2 regions of the Thioclava sp. PTB-PU3-1 genome follow, and region 2 is predicted to be linked to the other one. Evidence: riboswitches for the same ligand, from Rfam matches in the RefSeq annotation. Region 2 holds a riboswitch; the other holds the start of a gene.

Region 1 (6,277 bases), on a different contig from region 2:
ATATCCTTCTGTCGCTGGCCTATGTCTTTGCCGCGCTCGTCGCGGTGCAGCTGCCGCGCATCCTGCGGCTGCCCTTCGCGATGAGCTTCTGGGCGCTGAGCTTCCCCATCGCGGCGCTGACCATCGCGACCTTCCTGCATGCCGAATACGCCCATTCCGAGCCGCATCTGCGCATGGCGGTGGCCTTCCTCGCGATCCTTGCCGTGGTGATCGTAGGGCTCGTCTGGCGCACGGGGCTTGCGATCCTGCGCGGCGAGATTTGTCAGCCGGAGTGAGGGGACGCCCCCCCCCCCCCCCCCCGAGGGGATGATCGTTTGTCTTTGCATGAGGTCGGGCGCTGCCGGGGCTCGTCGCCCCGGGCGGATCTATGCCCAAGCGCTGGAAGTCGGACGCGCCCCTCATCCCCTCGCGCGGCAGCTTGACCTCCCGCGAGGGCTGGCGCAGATTTCGCGGGCGAAAAGGAGGGGCGATCATGGCTCTGGAAGATGCGAAAACGCAAGTGGATCAGGCTTTTACGCGGGCAGAGGCACGTGGCCTGAGCTTCGAGAACACCTTCGGCGGGGCCACCAGCTTTCTGCGGCGGCGCTATACGAAGGACCTCGCGGGCGCGCAGATCGCCGTGACCGGCATCCCTTTCGATCAGGCGGTGACGAACCGCCCCGGCACGCGCTTCGGGCCGCGCGCGATCCGCGAAGCCTCGACGCTGCAGGCGTTCGACGCGCCCTATGGCTGGGGCTATGACCCGTTCTCTGAACTCGCCATCGTCGATTACGGCGACATGCCCTTCGACTATGCCAATGTGCCGGAAGTGCCGGGCCGGATCGAGGCGCATCTGAGCGCGATTTTCGGGGCGGGTGTCGTGCCGATCACGCTGGGCGGCGATCATTTCATCACCCTGCCGATCCTGCGCGCAGCGGCTGCCAAACATGGGGAGATCGCGCTCGTTCAGTTCGACGCCCATTCCGACACCTGGGCCGATGACGATATGGACCGGATCGACCACGGCACGTTCCTCTACAAGGCGATCAAGTCGGGCGTCGTGAGAGCCGAGAATACCGTCTCGGTCGGTATCCGCACCGACAATCCCGATACGCTGGGCGTGACGATCGTGGACGCGCCTTCGGTGCATCGCGAGGGCGTCGAGGCCACTCTGGAACGCATCCGCGCGGTCGTTGGCGACAAGCCCTGCTATATCACCTTCGACATCGACGGGCTGGACCCGGCCTTTGCGCCGGGCACCGGCACGCCGGTCTGGGGTGGTCTGGCCAGCTGGCAGGCGGCAGAGCTGTTGCGCGGGCTCAAGGGCATCAACCTGATCGGTGGCGATGTGGTCGAGGTCTCTCCTCCCTACGATCCGACCGGCGTGACGGCCATCGCGGGCGCCCATGTCGCGACCGAGCTGATCGCGCTGGCCGGTTGGGGGCTGCGGGAGGGCGCGGCATGAACCGGGCCGTGACGATCCTCGCGCTTGGACTGGCTGCGGTTGCCGTGGCCGACGGGTGGGTGCGCTTCGCCCCGATTGACCCTGCGCGCTACAAGGTCGAGGGGCTGGCGAAAGCGCCCGGCGATCACCCCGAGACAGGCGGGTTTCAGGCGGCCCGCGAGGTCTCCGATCCGCTGGTGCAGATGGCCGCGCTCGACAAGATCATCCGCGCCACCGCGCGCACGAAGCAGGTGGCCGGCAGCGTCGATGAGGGGCATGTGGCCTATGTCACCCGCTCCGCCTTCTTCGGCTTTCCCGACGTCACCACGCTTTGGGTCGAGGGCAACACGCTGCAAATCCGCGGCCATCTCGTCTACGGCAGATCCGACCTCGGCGTGAACAAGGCCCGGATCATGGGCTGGCTCGACGAGGCGGGGCTGTAGCGGGTCTGATCCGAGGCGCGCCCACCGGGTCACAGCGATCAACTCTGACGGCGCGCTCCCTTGCGAAGAGAGGGGGCGGAGCCTAAGTGAGGCTCCATGCAGCCGGAGCCAGCATGACCACCATGTACCGTTATTTCTCCTGGGCCATCGCCGTCACTATCGCGGGGCTGGTCGGGTCGTTCGCGCTGGGATTTGCCCAGACCGGCGGGCTTGGCGGCGCGGTCTCTTTCCTGATGATAACGGCGGTGCTCGCCGTGCTGGAAATCTCGCTGAGCTTCGACAACGCCATCGTCAACGCCAACAAGCTGCACCAGATGACGCCGAAATGGCAGCGTCGCTTCCTGACCTGGGGTATTCTGATCGCGGTCTTCGGGATGCGTATCCTGTTCCCGCTGCTGATCGTCGTGATCGCCGCCGGGATCGGACCGTGGGAAGCGGTGCAACTGGCCGCGAAACATCCGGCGGAATATGCCGAGATCATCGAGGACGCGCATCTGTCGATCGCGGGCTTCGGCGGCGCTTTCCTGATGATGGTCGCGCTCACCTATTTCATCGACGAGGGCAAAGAGGTTGACTGGATCCGAGCGTTGGAGCGCCGTCTGCGCGCGCTCGCCTCGATCCGCGGCCTCGAGATCGGGCTCGTGCTGCTCGTCATTCTGGCCTTTACCTGGATCCTGCCCGAAGGGCGTGAGGACGAGTTCATGTTCGCCTCCATCTGTGGGCTTGCGACCTTCCTCGGGGTCGAAGTGCTGAGCCACGTGCTCGACCGGACGAATATCGCCGCCGAGACGGCCAAGGCGGGCCTCGGCGCGTTCCTCTATCTCGAAGTGCTCGACGCGTCCTTCAGCTTCGACGGGGTGATCGGGGCCTTCGCGCTGACCCAGAACCTGTTCCTGATCGCGATCGGTCTGGGGATCGGCGCGATGTATGTGCGCTCGATGACCCTGATGCTGGTGGAGCGCAACACGCTGAGCGAATTCCGCTATCTCGAGAACGGCGCCTTCTGGTCGATCCTGATCCTTTCCGTCGTCATGTTCGCGCAGACGCTGGTGGAAGTGCCCGAGGTGATTACCGGGCTGATCGGGGCGGGGCTGATCGGGCTGGCGCTCCTGTCCTCGATCCGCTTCAACAGGCGCAGCAGAGCCGCCGTCGAGAGTTGAAATTTTCTTGACAGACTGCGGCGCGCGCGGCACAGCAGGGGCACTTCGGTTCCGCCTTGGCGGATGAAAAGGGAACCCGGTGCGATGCGTGCATTCATTCCGGGGCTGCCCCCGCAACTGTGAGCGGCGAGTGACGGCTGACTGAGCCACTGGGGAGACCCGGGAAGGCCAGCCGAAACCAAGACCCGCGAGCCAGGAGACCTGCCGAGGCGCTCATCCTTTCTGCCTGTGCGGGGCGCGCAGCGGAGGCGGTCTTCCGTCAGTGGTGACATTCTCACCGTCGGCGGAAATTCCAAATTTCCAAAGACTTACGATACGAAGTTCACGCGACCGCAGAGTCGCGATACGAGGGAATTGGATATGATCCGCACCCGTTTGACCATGGGCCTGATGCTCACCACCGCGCTGGCAGCCCCTGCGCTTGCGCAAGACAGCCAACCTTACCAACTCGATGAGATCGTGATCTACCACGGTGCGCTCGAGCCGCAATCGTCGGACAAGACCGCGCAGGCGGTCACCGTGCTGTCGCGCAACGAGTTGGAGCGTTCGGGCCAGACCCGCCTTGCCAATCTGATCGCGCAATCGCCGGGCGTCGGCATCCTGTCGCGCGGGCCGATGGGCGCGCAGACCGGCTTCACCATCCGCGGCGTGTCGCAGAACTACGTGAAGGTTATGGTGGACGGGATCGACGTCTCCGATCCGTCCGCGCCGCAGGTGCTGCCCGATCTGGGCCGGTTCAACACGTTCAACTACGACCGGGTCGAGATCATGCGCGGCTCGCAATCGGCGGTCTATGGCGGGCAGGCGGTCGCCGGTGTCATCAACCTCGACACGCCGCGCCCGACCGAGGATGGCGTGACCCAGAGCGTAAAGCTCGAGCTCGGCTCCTACCACACCGCGAATGCGGCCTATAACTTCGGTTGGAAGAAGGGTGACGACGAGCTCGCGATCCAGCTGTCGAAAGTCTACACCGCTGGTTTCTCGGCGGCCGACAAGAAGAACGGCAATACCGAGAAAGACGGCTACCGCGCCGATCGCGTGAGCCTGCGCGCGCAGAAGCGCATCTCCGACAATCTGCTGATCGGCTTCAACGGCTTCGCGCAGAACGACCGGGGCGAGTTCGACAACGGCTTCAGCTCGCCGCCCACGGACAGCAACGAATACACCGTCCACAAGGAGCGGGGCGGGCGTCTCTTCGCGAAATTCACGACAGGTCCGCTCGATCACGAGCTCGGTCTGACCTATTACACGACCTCGCGCTGGTATCCGGTCTATGACTATGGCTACGAGGGCAAACGCCGCAAACTCGACTGGAAAGCTTCGACCGATCTCGGGCCGGGCCGCGTGACCTTCGGCGCGGATCGCACGCTGGAAACCTATACCGGCACCTATGTCACGGGCGATGTCCTGACCGCGGATACGGGCGTCTTCGGCGAATATGCCTTCTCGCCGATGGACGGGGTGAACGTGACCGCCTCGGCGCGCCATGACGATCACTCGGATTTCGGCGGCAACACCACGGGCCGTCTCGGCGTTACCTGGCAGGCCGATGCCGCGACCCTCTTGCGTGCCTCGGTGGGCAACGGGTTCCGCGCGCCGTCGGGCTACGAGCTCTATGACGGCTATGCGGGCAATCCCGATCTCAAGCCGGAGAAATCGCTGAGCTACGATCTGGGCGTCGAGCGTGATTTCAGTGCGCATAAGCTGACCGCGACGCTGTTCCATATCGAGGTGGACGACCTGATCGACTACAGCAACACGACCTACAGCTACTACCAGACCTCGGGCACCGCCAAGCGGCAGGGTCTGGAGCTGGGTCTGAAGGGGCCGATCTCCAACAACGTCAACTACAGCCTCGGCTATACCTATCTGGACTCGAAGAACCCGGATGGGCTGTCCGCAGGCTCGACGTGGAATTCGGCCTTCGGGCGCCATACGCTGACCGCCGGGATCGACGCGCAGGTGACCGACAAGCTGACGCTCGCCGCCGATATGCGCGTGGTCACCGATCGTCAGAGCCAGCCCGATTACGGCCTGCTGAACGCGCAGATGACCTACGATCTGGGCAATGACAAAGAGGCCTATCTGCGCATCGAGAACCTGACCGACACCGATTACCAGCTCTGGCCGGGCTACGGCACCTCGGGTCGCGCCGCCTATGTGGGGCTGCGTGCGCGGTTCTGATCTGAAAGGGGCGGTTTGCGCCGCCCTTTTCGCCGCCTTGGCGGCGACCTCCTCCGCATGGGCGGAGGAACCTGCGCGCGATTTGCCTGCACGGGTCGTGTCCATGAACCTCTGCACGGATCAGTTGGCGCTGTCGCTGGCCGATCCGTCGCAGATCGTCTCGGTCAGCCATTTCGCGACCGATCCGTCGATGTCTGTGCATTGGAAACAGGCTGAAGAACTGCCCGTAAACTACGGACGTGCCGAGGAAATCTCGTTTCTGCACCCCGATCTCGTTCTGGCCGATACGTGGTCGAACCCGGATACGATCCGCATGTTGCGCACGCTCGGGATCCGGGTCGAGCAACTGCCGCCCGGCACCTCGCTGCCCGAGATCCGAGGCCGGATCGAGACGATGGGCAAGCTGCTTGGCCATCCTGACCGCGCGGCGAAGATGCTCGCGGATTTCGATGCGCGGCTGGCGGCGATCAAGACGCCCGCGCCGGACCTGAAAGCTGCGATCATCGGGCCCTCGGGCTATGGCTACGGGCCGCGGACCCTTGAAGGGCAAATTCTTGAAATGGCAGGGTTTCAGAATGTCGTCAGCGGGCCGGGGCTGGACTGGGGCGGCCGGTTGCCGCTGGAAGATCTGGTGATGGATCACCCCGATCTGGTCGTCGTCGGCGGCTCGCAAGGCGGCACCGGCACGAGCCGCGCGCAGGAGGTGCTGGCGCACCCGGTGCTGCGCGATCTGCCGGTCGTGCGGGGCCTGCGCGATGCAAGCTGGACCTGTGGCGCGCCCGCGATGCTGAATGCGGTGGAGACGCTGGCAAAGCTCGGGCGTGAAATCGAGAAAGAGAAGTTGACGCAATGAGTTATCGCACGATCCTCATCCTTCTCTCCGTCCTCTGTGCGGTGCTGTTCGCAGCCTCGCTGTTGATCGGGCCGTCGGGGATTTCTCCGCTTCACGGCCTCTCTGCGCTGATCTCGGGCGATGGCGCGGCGGGCCTTGTGATGCGCGAGTTGCGCCTGCCGCGCGCGATCCTCGGGATCGGCGTCGGCGCCGCACTGGGGCTGTCGGGCGCGGC
Region 2 (6,277 bases):
GACCACTCCCGCCCTTTTGCGCGGAGGGCGCGATGCTTTTGGAACGAACGCTTTCACTGCTACAACTCGATATAGGACCGATCTCGCCGCTGCGTGCGCGTGAGCTGGGCACGCTCGGCTACATGGAATGGCTCGGCGGGCTACCGGGCGACATGCCCTATGCGAAGGCGGCGATCATCGCCCATACGCAGGCCTATCCGTTCGGCGCAACCTCGCCTGCCGTCGCGGTGTTCTGCGAGTTGCTGCTGGACTCGCTGAGCCCGCAGCCTTTCGCCCTGCCGATCGAGCTGCCGCCCCCGCTCCGGCGCGGCGGCGCTCGCGCCCGACGCGGCCTCTGACCCGTTTTCGTCTTGCGGTCGCATGCTGCGGCCCGGCCGAGGACCATTGCAGCAGGAAACGGCACTCCGTTTCCTGTGAGGCTCGGCTTTTCCAAACGATGGTCATGGATGAACTGAGAGGATCTCTCCATGAATGATAACAATCTGACCCGTCTGCTCGACGCGCGCCCGGTAATCTGCGCCGAGGGCTTCCTGTTCGAACTGGAACGGCGCGGCTATCTGACCGCCGGGGAATTCGTGCCCGAGGTGGCGCTCGAATACCCGCAGGCGCTGCGCAATCTACATGTCGATTTCCAGCGCGCCGGCAGCGATATCGTCGAGGCCTTCACCTATAACGGCCACCGCGAGAAGATGCGCGTGATCGGCAAGGAAGACCTTCTGGAGCCGCTCAACCGCGCGGCGCTGAAGATCGCGCGCGAGGTCGCCAATGCGAAGACCGGCAACCTGATGGCGGGCAATATCTCGAACACGAATATCTGGGACCCGACCGATCCGGCACGGCAGGCCGAGGTGCGCGCGATGTTCGACGAGATGATCGGCTGGGCGGTCGAGGAAGGCGCTGACATTATCATCGGCGAGACCTTCTACTACGCGGGCGAGGCGCTGTGCGCGCTGGAGGCGGCGAAGGCGTCGGGGCTGCCGGTGGTACTAACGCTGGCGCCGATGGCGGGCAACGAGATGATGGACGGAGTCGGCATCGTCGAGACCTGCCAGCAGCTCGAACAGGTGGGCGCCGATGTCGTCGGGCTGAACTGCTTCCGCGGGCCGCAGACAATGATGCCGTGGCTGCGCAAGGTGCGCGCGGCGGTAAGCTGCCATGTCGGCGCCCTGCCCGTGCCCTACCGGACCACGAAGGCGGAGCCGACCTTCTTCAACCTCTCCGATCACAACGGCTGCACCTGCCCCTCGCCGCATGGCCGGACCTTCCCGACCGCGCTCGATCCGCTGGCCTGCAACCGCTACGAGATCGGCGCCTTCGCGCGTGAGGCGCAGGCGATCGGGGTGAATTACCTCGGCGTGTGCTGCGGGGCGAGCCCGATGCATATCCGCGAAATGGCCGAAGCCGTGGGCCGCGAGACCGAGGCCAGCCGCTTCTCGGAGCGGATGGAAAACCACTTCATGTATGGCCAGAGCGCCCGCCTTCCGGCGCATATCCGTGCGCTTGGCGACGGGGCCTGAGGCTTAACGCTGCCCTGTCGCGCGCGCATTTCGCGCGGCAGGGAAATCTATATATTGACAGCCGCCACCGCATTAACCCAATATGATGTTGCTTTGGTTCCTGCGAGTCACTCCGCAGGCGAAGAGGGAAGCCGGTGAAATTCCGGCGCTGCCCCCGCAACTGTAAGCGGCGAGCCTCAAGTCCGAATGTCACTGGTGCGATGCGCCGGGAAGACGGACCAAGAGGCGCTCGAGCCGCGAGCCAGGAGACCTGCCAGAGCAGATAGACGACGACCGCGGCGGAGGGCCCGGGCGCGTGGCAGTGCGCTGTTCCGCCCTGCCCACGAGCCTTGTCCCGCGCTGCCGACAGCAAACAAAGGGACAGAACATGACCATCACCGTCTATTCGAAACCGGCCTGCGTGCAATGCACCGCGACGACCCGAGCGCTCGATGCCAAGGGGATCTCCTATGACGTGATCGACCTCACCGAGGACGCCGCCGCGATGGAAATGGTGCAGGACCTCGGCTACCGGCAGGCGCCGGTCGTGATCGCGGGCGAGGATCACTGGGCGGGCTTCCGGCCCGACATGATCGGACAGCTCAGCTGAGCGCCGGCCCGGATCATGGGACAGGCACGGCTGATCTATTACTCCTCGGCATCGGGGAACACGCAGCGCTTCGTGGAGCGGCTGGGCCTGCCCGCGCAGCGCCTGCCCCTCTCGGCGGAAGCAGAGATGCCAAGCCCGCCCGGCCCCTACGTCCTGATCTGCCCGAGCTATGCCGACGGCAAGGGGCGCGGCGCGGTCGCGAAACCGGTCATCGCCTTTCTCAACGATCCCACCCGCCGCGCGGGCCTGCGCGGCGTCATCGCCAGCGGCAATCGCAACTTCGGCGCGCTCTTCGCCTGCGCGGGCGATCTGCTGGCGCGCAAATGCAATATCCCCGTGCTCTACCGGTTCGAGCTGGCAGGCACGGACAGTGACATCGCCCGCGTGCGCGCGGGTCTCGAAACCTTCTGGAGGCAGGAATGCTCGACAGCGACGTGACACCGAGCGGGGCTGCGGCCTCGGAATTCGCGGGGCTTGATCACCACGCGCTCAACGCGATGCTCAATCTCTATGACGCGGAAGGAAATATCCGCTTCGACGCCGACCGGATGGCGGCGCGGCAATATTTCCTGCGCCATGTGAACCAGAACACGGTGTTCTTCCATTCGCTGGATGAAAAGCTCGGCTATCTGGTGGAGGAAGGCTATTACGACGCCGCCGTGCTCGATCAGTATTCGCGCAACTTCCAGCGCGCGATTTGGGAGGCGGCCTTCGCGGCCAAGTTCCGCTTTCCGACCTTCCTCGGCGCGTTCAAATATTACACCTCTTACACACTGAAGACCCGTGACGGGCAGAGGTATCTCGAACGCTACGAGGACCGGGTAGTGATGGTCGCGCTGACGCTCGCGCGTGGCGACGAGGCGCTGGCGATGCGGCTGATGGAGGAGATGCTGGCGGGCCGTTTCCAGCCCGCGACGCCGACCTTCCTCAATGCGGGCAAAAAGGCGCGGGGAGAATTCGTGTCGTGTTTCCTGCTGCGACTGGAAGACAACATGGAAAGCATCGGGCGCGGCATCAACTCGGCGCTGCAACTGTCGAAACGCGGCGGCGGCGTGGCCCTGATGCTGACCAATATCCGCGAATATGGCGCGCCGATCAAAGGGATCGAGAACCAGTCCTCCGGCGTGATCCCGGTGATGAAGCTGCTCGAAGACAGTTTCAGCTACGCCAACCAGCTGGGCGCGCGTCAGGGCGCGGGCGCGGTCTATCTGCACGCCCATCACCCCGATATCCTGCGCTTCCTCGACACCAAGCGCGAGAATGCCGACGAGAAGATCCGGATCAAGACGCTGAGCCTCGGCGTGGTCATCCCCGATATCACCTTCGAGCTCGCGAAGAAAAACGAGGAGATGTATCTCTTCTCGCCCCATGACGTGGAGCGGGTCTATGGCTGCGCCTTCTCGGAGATTTCCGTGACCGAGAAATATCACGAGATGGTCGACGACGCGCGCATCCGCAAACGCAAGATCAACGCCCGCGCCTTCTTCCAGACACTGGCCGAGATCCAGTTCGAGAGCGGTTATCCCTACATCATGTTCGAGGACACGGTGAACCGCGCCAACCCGATCGCGGGGCGCATCACCATGTCGAACCTGTGTTCGGAGATTCTGCAGGTGGCCGAGCCTTCGGAATTCGATGAGGATCTGGGCTATGCGCAGATGGGCACCGATATCTCGTGCAATCTGGGCTCGCTCAACATCGCGAAGGTGATGGATGGCGGCGATCTCGGCGCGAGCGTCGGCGCCGCGATCCGGGCGCTCTCGGCGGTGTCGGAGATGAGCGCGATCAACGCGGTGCCTTCGATCCGCAGGGGCAATGAGGAAAGCCACGCTATCGGTCTGGGCCAGATGAACCTGCACGGCTTCCTCGCCCGCGAACGCATCCATTACGGCAGCCCCGAGGGGATCGAGTTCACCTCGGTCTATTTCGCCGCCGTGGCCTATCACGCGCTGGCGGAATCGAACCGGCTGGCGGTGGAGCACGGGCGCAGTTTCAAGGGGTTCGAGGCCTCTGCCTATGCCGATGGCAGCTTCTTCGAGACATACGTGACCCGCGACTGGCTGCCTGAGAGTGACACCGTCGTGGCCCTGTTCGACCGCTTCGGGATCACCCTGCCCTCGCGCGACGACTGGGCCGCCCTGCGCGAGCGCGTGATGGAAACCGGCCTGTGGAACCGCAACCTGCAGGCCGTGCCGCCCACCGGGTCGATCAGCTATATCAACAACGCCACCGCCTCAATCCACCCGATCACCGCGAAGATCGAGATCCGCAAGGAAGGCAAGATCGGCCGGGTCTATTACCCTGCGCCCTACATGACGAACGACAATCTGGAGTTCTACCGCGACGCCTATCAGATCGGTCCCGAGGCGATCATCGACACCTACGCGGCGGCGACCGAGCATGTCGATCAGGGCCTGTCGCTGACGCTGTTCTTCCCCGCCGAGGCCACGACCCGCGACATCAACCGCGCCCAGATCTACGCATGGCGGCGCGGCATCAAGACCATCTACTACATCCGCCTGCGCCAAGCGGCCCTTGAGGGGACCGAGGTGCAGGGCTGCGTATCCTGTTCCCTGTGAGGCCCGCCATGAAAGATCTGCACACGCCCCGCCCCGTTCCGCGCCCCGTTCCGCGTGCCGTCAACTGGAACCGCCTTCAGGACGACAAGGACCTCGAAGTCTGGAACCGGCTCACGTCGAATTTCTGGCTGCCCGAGAAGGTACCGCTGTCGAATGACATTCAAAGCTGGTCGCAGCTGACTGAGGATGAGCAGGCCCTGACGATCCGGGTCTTCACCGGGCTGACGCTGCTGGACACGATCCAGAACACGGTCGGCGCGCCCGCGCTGATGGCGGATGCCGCGACGCCTCACGAGGAAGCCGTGCTGTCCAACATCGCCTTCATGGAGGCGGTGCACGCGCGCAGCTATTCCTCGGTCTTCTCGACTTTGTGCAATACGGCCGAGGTCGACGAGGCCTTCCGCTGGTCGCAGGAGAACCCGCATCTGCAGGCGAAGTCGCGGCTGATCCTTGACGAATATGACGCGACCGCCAGCCTGCTCAAACGTAAGGTGGCGAGCGTCTTTCTGGAAAGCTTCCTGTTCTATTCGGGCTTCTACCTGCCGATGCACTGGTCGAGCCGCGCGCGCCTGACCAACACCGCCGACCTGATCCGCCTGATCATCCGCGACGAGGCGATCCACGGCTATTACATCGGCTACAAGTTCCAGCGCGCGCTGGAGCATGTGACCGAGGCCGAGCGTGCCGAGATCAAGGATTTCGCCTTCTCGCTGATGTTCGACCTCTATGACATCGAGGGCCGCTATACCGAGCAACTCTACGACGGTCTGGGCCTGACTGAGGATGTGAAGCATTTCCTGCATTACAACGCCAACAAGGCGCTGCAGAACCTCGGCTACGAGGCGCTGTTCCCCGACGAGGCCACCCGCGTGAACCCCGCGATCCTCGCCGCGCTTTCGCCCGGATCGGACGAGAACCACGATTTCTTCTCGGGCTCGGGATCGAGCTATGTGATCGGTAAGGCGGTCGCGACCGAGGACGAGGACTGGGCGTTCTGAAGCCCTGCCGGCGGACCGCGCCTCAGACGGGGCGCGGGTCGGTATCAGACGGCGCTGTCTCGCCGCCCGATTTCAGCGTGGCGATGAACCGCTTGGTGCGCTCGCGCTCGGGCGCATCGAAGACCTGCCGCGCCGGGCCGGTCTCGACCACACCGCCGCTTTCCAGCACCACCACGGTCTCGGCGATTTGCGAGGCCAGCCGCAGGTCGTGCGTCGCCATCACCATCGTTGTGCCCTCGCGGGCAAGCTGCGCCAGAACGTCCACGACTTCGGCGGCCAGTTCCGGATCGAGCGCCGAGGTCGGCTCGTCGCAGAGCAGCACCTTGGGCGACGGCGCCAGCGCGCGCGCAATCGCGATCCGCTGCTGCTGACCGCCCGAAAGCGTCGCGGGCCAGGCATCGGCCTTATGCGCCATGCCGACCTTCTCGAGCAGCGACATCGCCCGCTCGCGGGCTTTCGCGGCAGGCCAGTTTTGCACGGTCACAAGGCTTTCCATCACGTTCTCAATCGCCGTGCGATGCGGGAACAGCTGGAAATTCTGGAACACCATGCCGGTCTGTTGCCGGATGCTCTGGATCTGGGCGCGCGACAGCT

Evidence for each region. Region 2 has a riboswitch for cobalamin ahead of nrdH (glutaredoxin-like protein NrdH). Riboswitches for the same ligand answer to the same signal wherever they lie in the genome.
Region 1: another riboswitch for cobalamin. It lies ahead of ACZ7GB_RS17880 (TonB-dependent receptor plug domain-containing protein); the one in region 2 lies ahead of nrdH (glutaredoxin-like protein NrdH).

The regions. Positions count from the first base shown of each region.
Region 1 is NZ_JBVNVL010000008.1:85,699-91,975, forward strand. Features, by position in the region: gene ACZ7GB_RS17860 (SLAC1 anion channel family protein) at 1-275, shown strand, start outside; gene speB (agmatinase) at 473-1,444, shown strand; gene ACZ7GB_RS17870 (DUF1499 domain-containing protein) at 1,441-1,866, shown strand; gene ACZ7GB_RS17875 (DUF475 domain-containing protein) at 1,980-3,026, shown strand; cobalamin riboswitch at 3,056-3,249, shown strand; gene ACZ7GB_RS17880 (TonB-dependent receptor plug domain-containing protein) at 3,387-5,210, shown strand; gene ACZ7GB_RS17885 (ABC transporter substrate-binding protein) at 5,314-6,063, shown strand; gene ACZ7GB_RS17890 (FecCD family ABC transporter permease) at 6,060-6,277, shown strand, end outside.
Region 2 is NZ_JBVNVL010000001.1:65,804-72,080, forward strand. Features, by position in the region: gene ACZ7GB_RS00330 (hypothetical protein) at 33-338, shown strand; gene ACZ7GB_RS00335 (homocysteine S-methyltransferase family protein) at 468-1,517, shown strand; cobalamin riboswitch at 1,595-1,789, shown strand; gene nrdH (glutaredoxin-like protein NrdH) at 1,885-2,106, shown strand; gene nrdI (class Ib ribonucleoside-diphosphate reductase assembly flavoprotein NrdI) at 2,122-2,544, shown strand; gene nrdE (class 1b ribonucleoside-diphosphate reductase subunit alpha) at 2,526-4,685, shown strand; gene nrdF (class 1b ribonucleoside-diphosphate reductase subunit beta) at 4,694-5,683, shown strand; gene ACZ7GB_RS00360 (amino acid ABC transporter ATP-binding protein) at 5,706-6,277, opposite strand, start outside.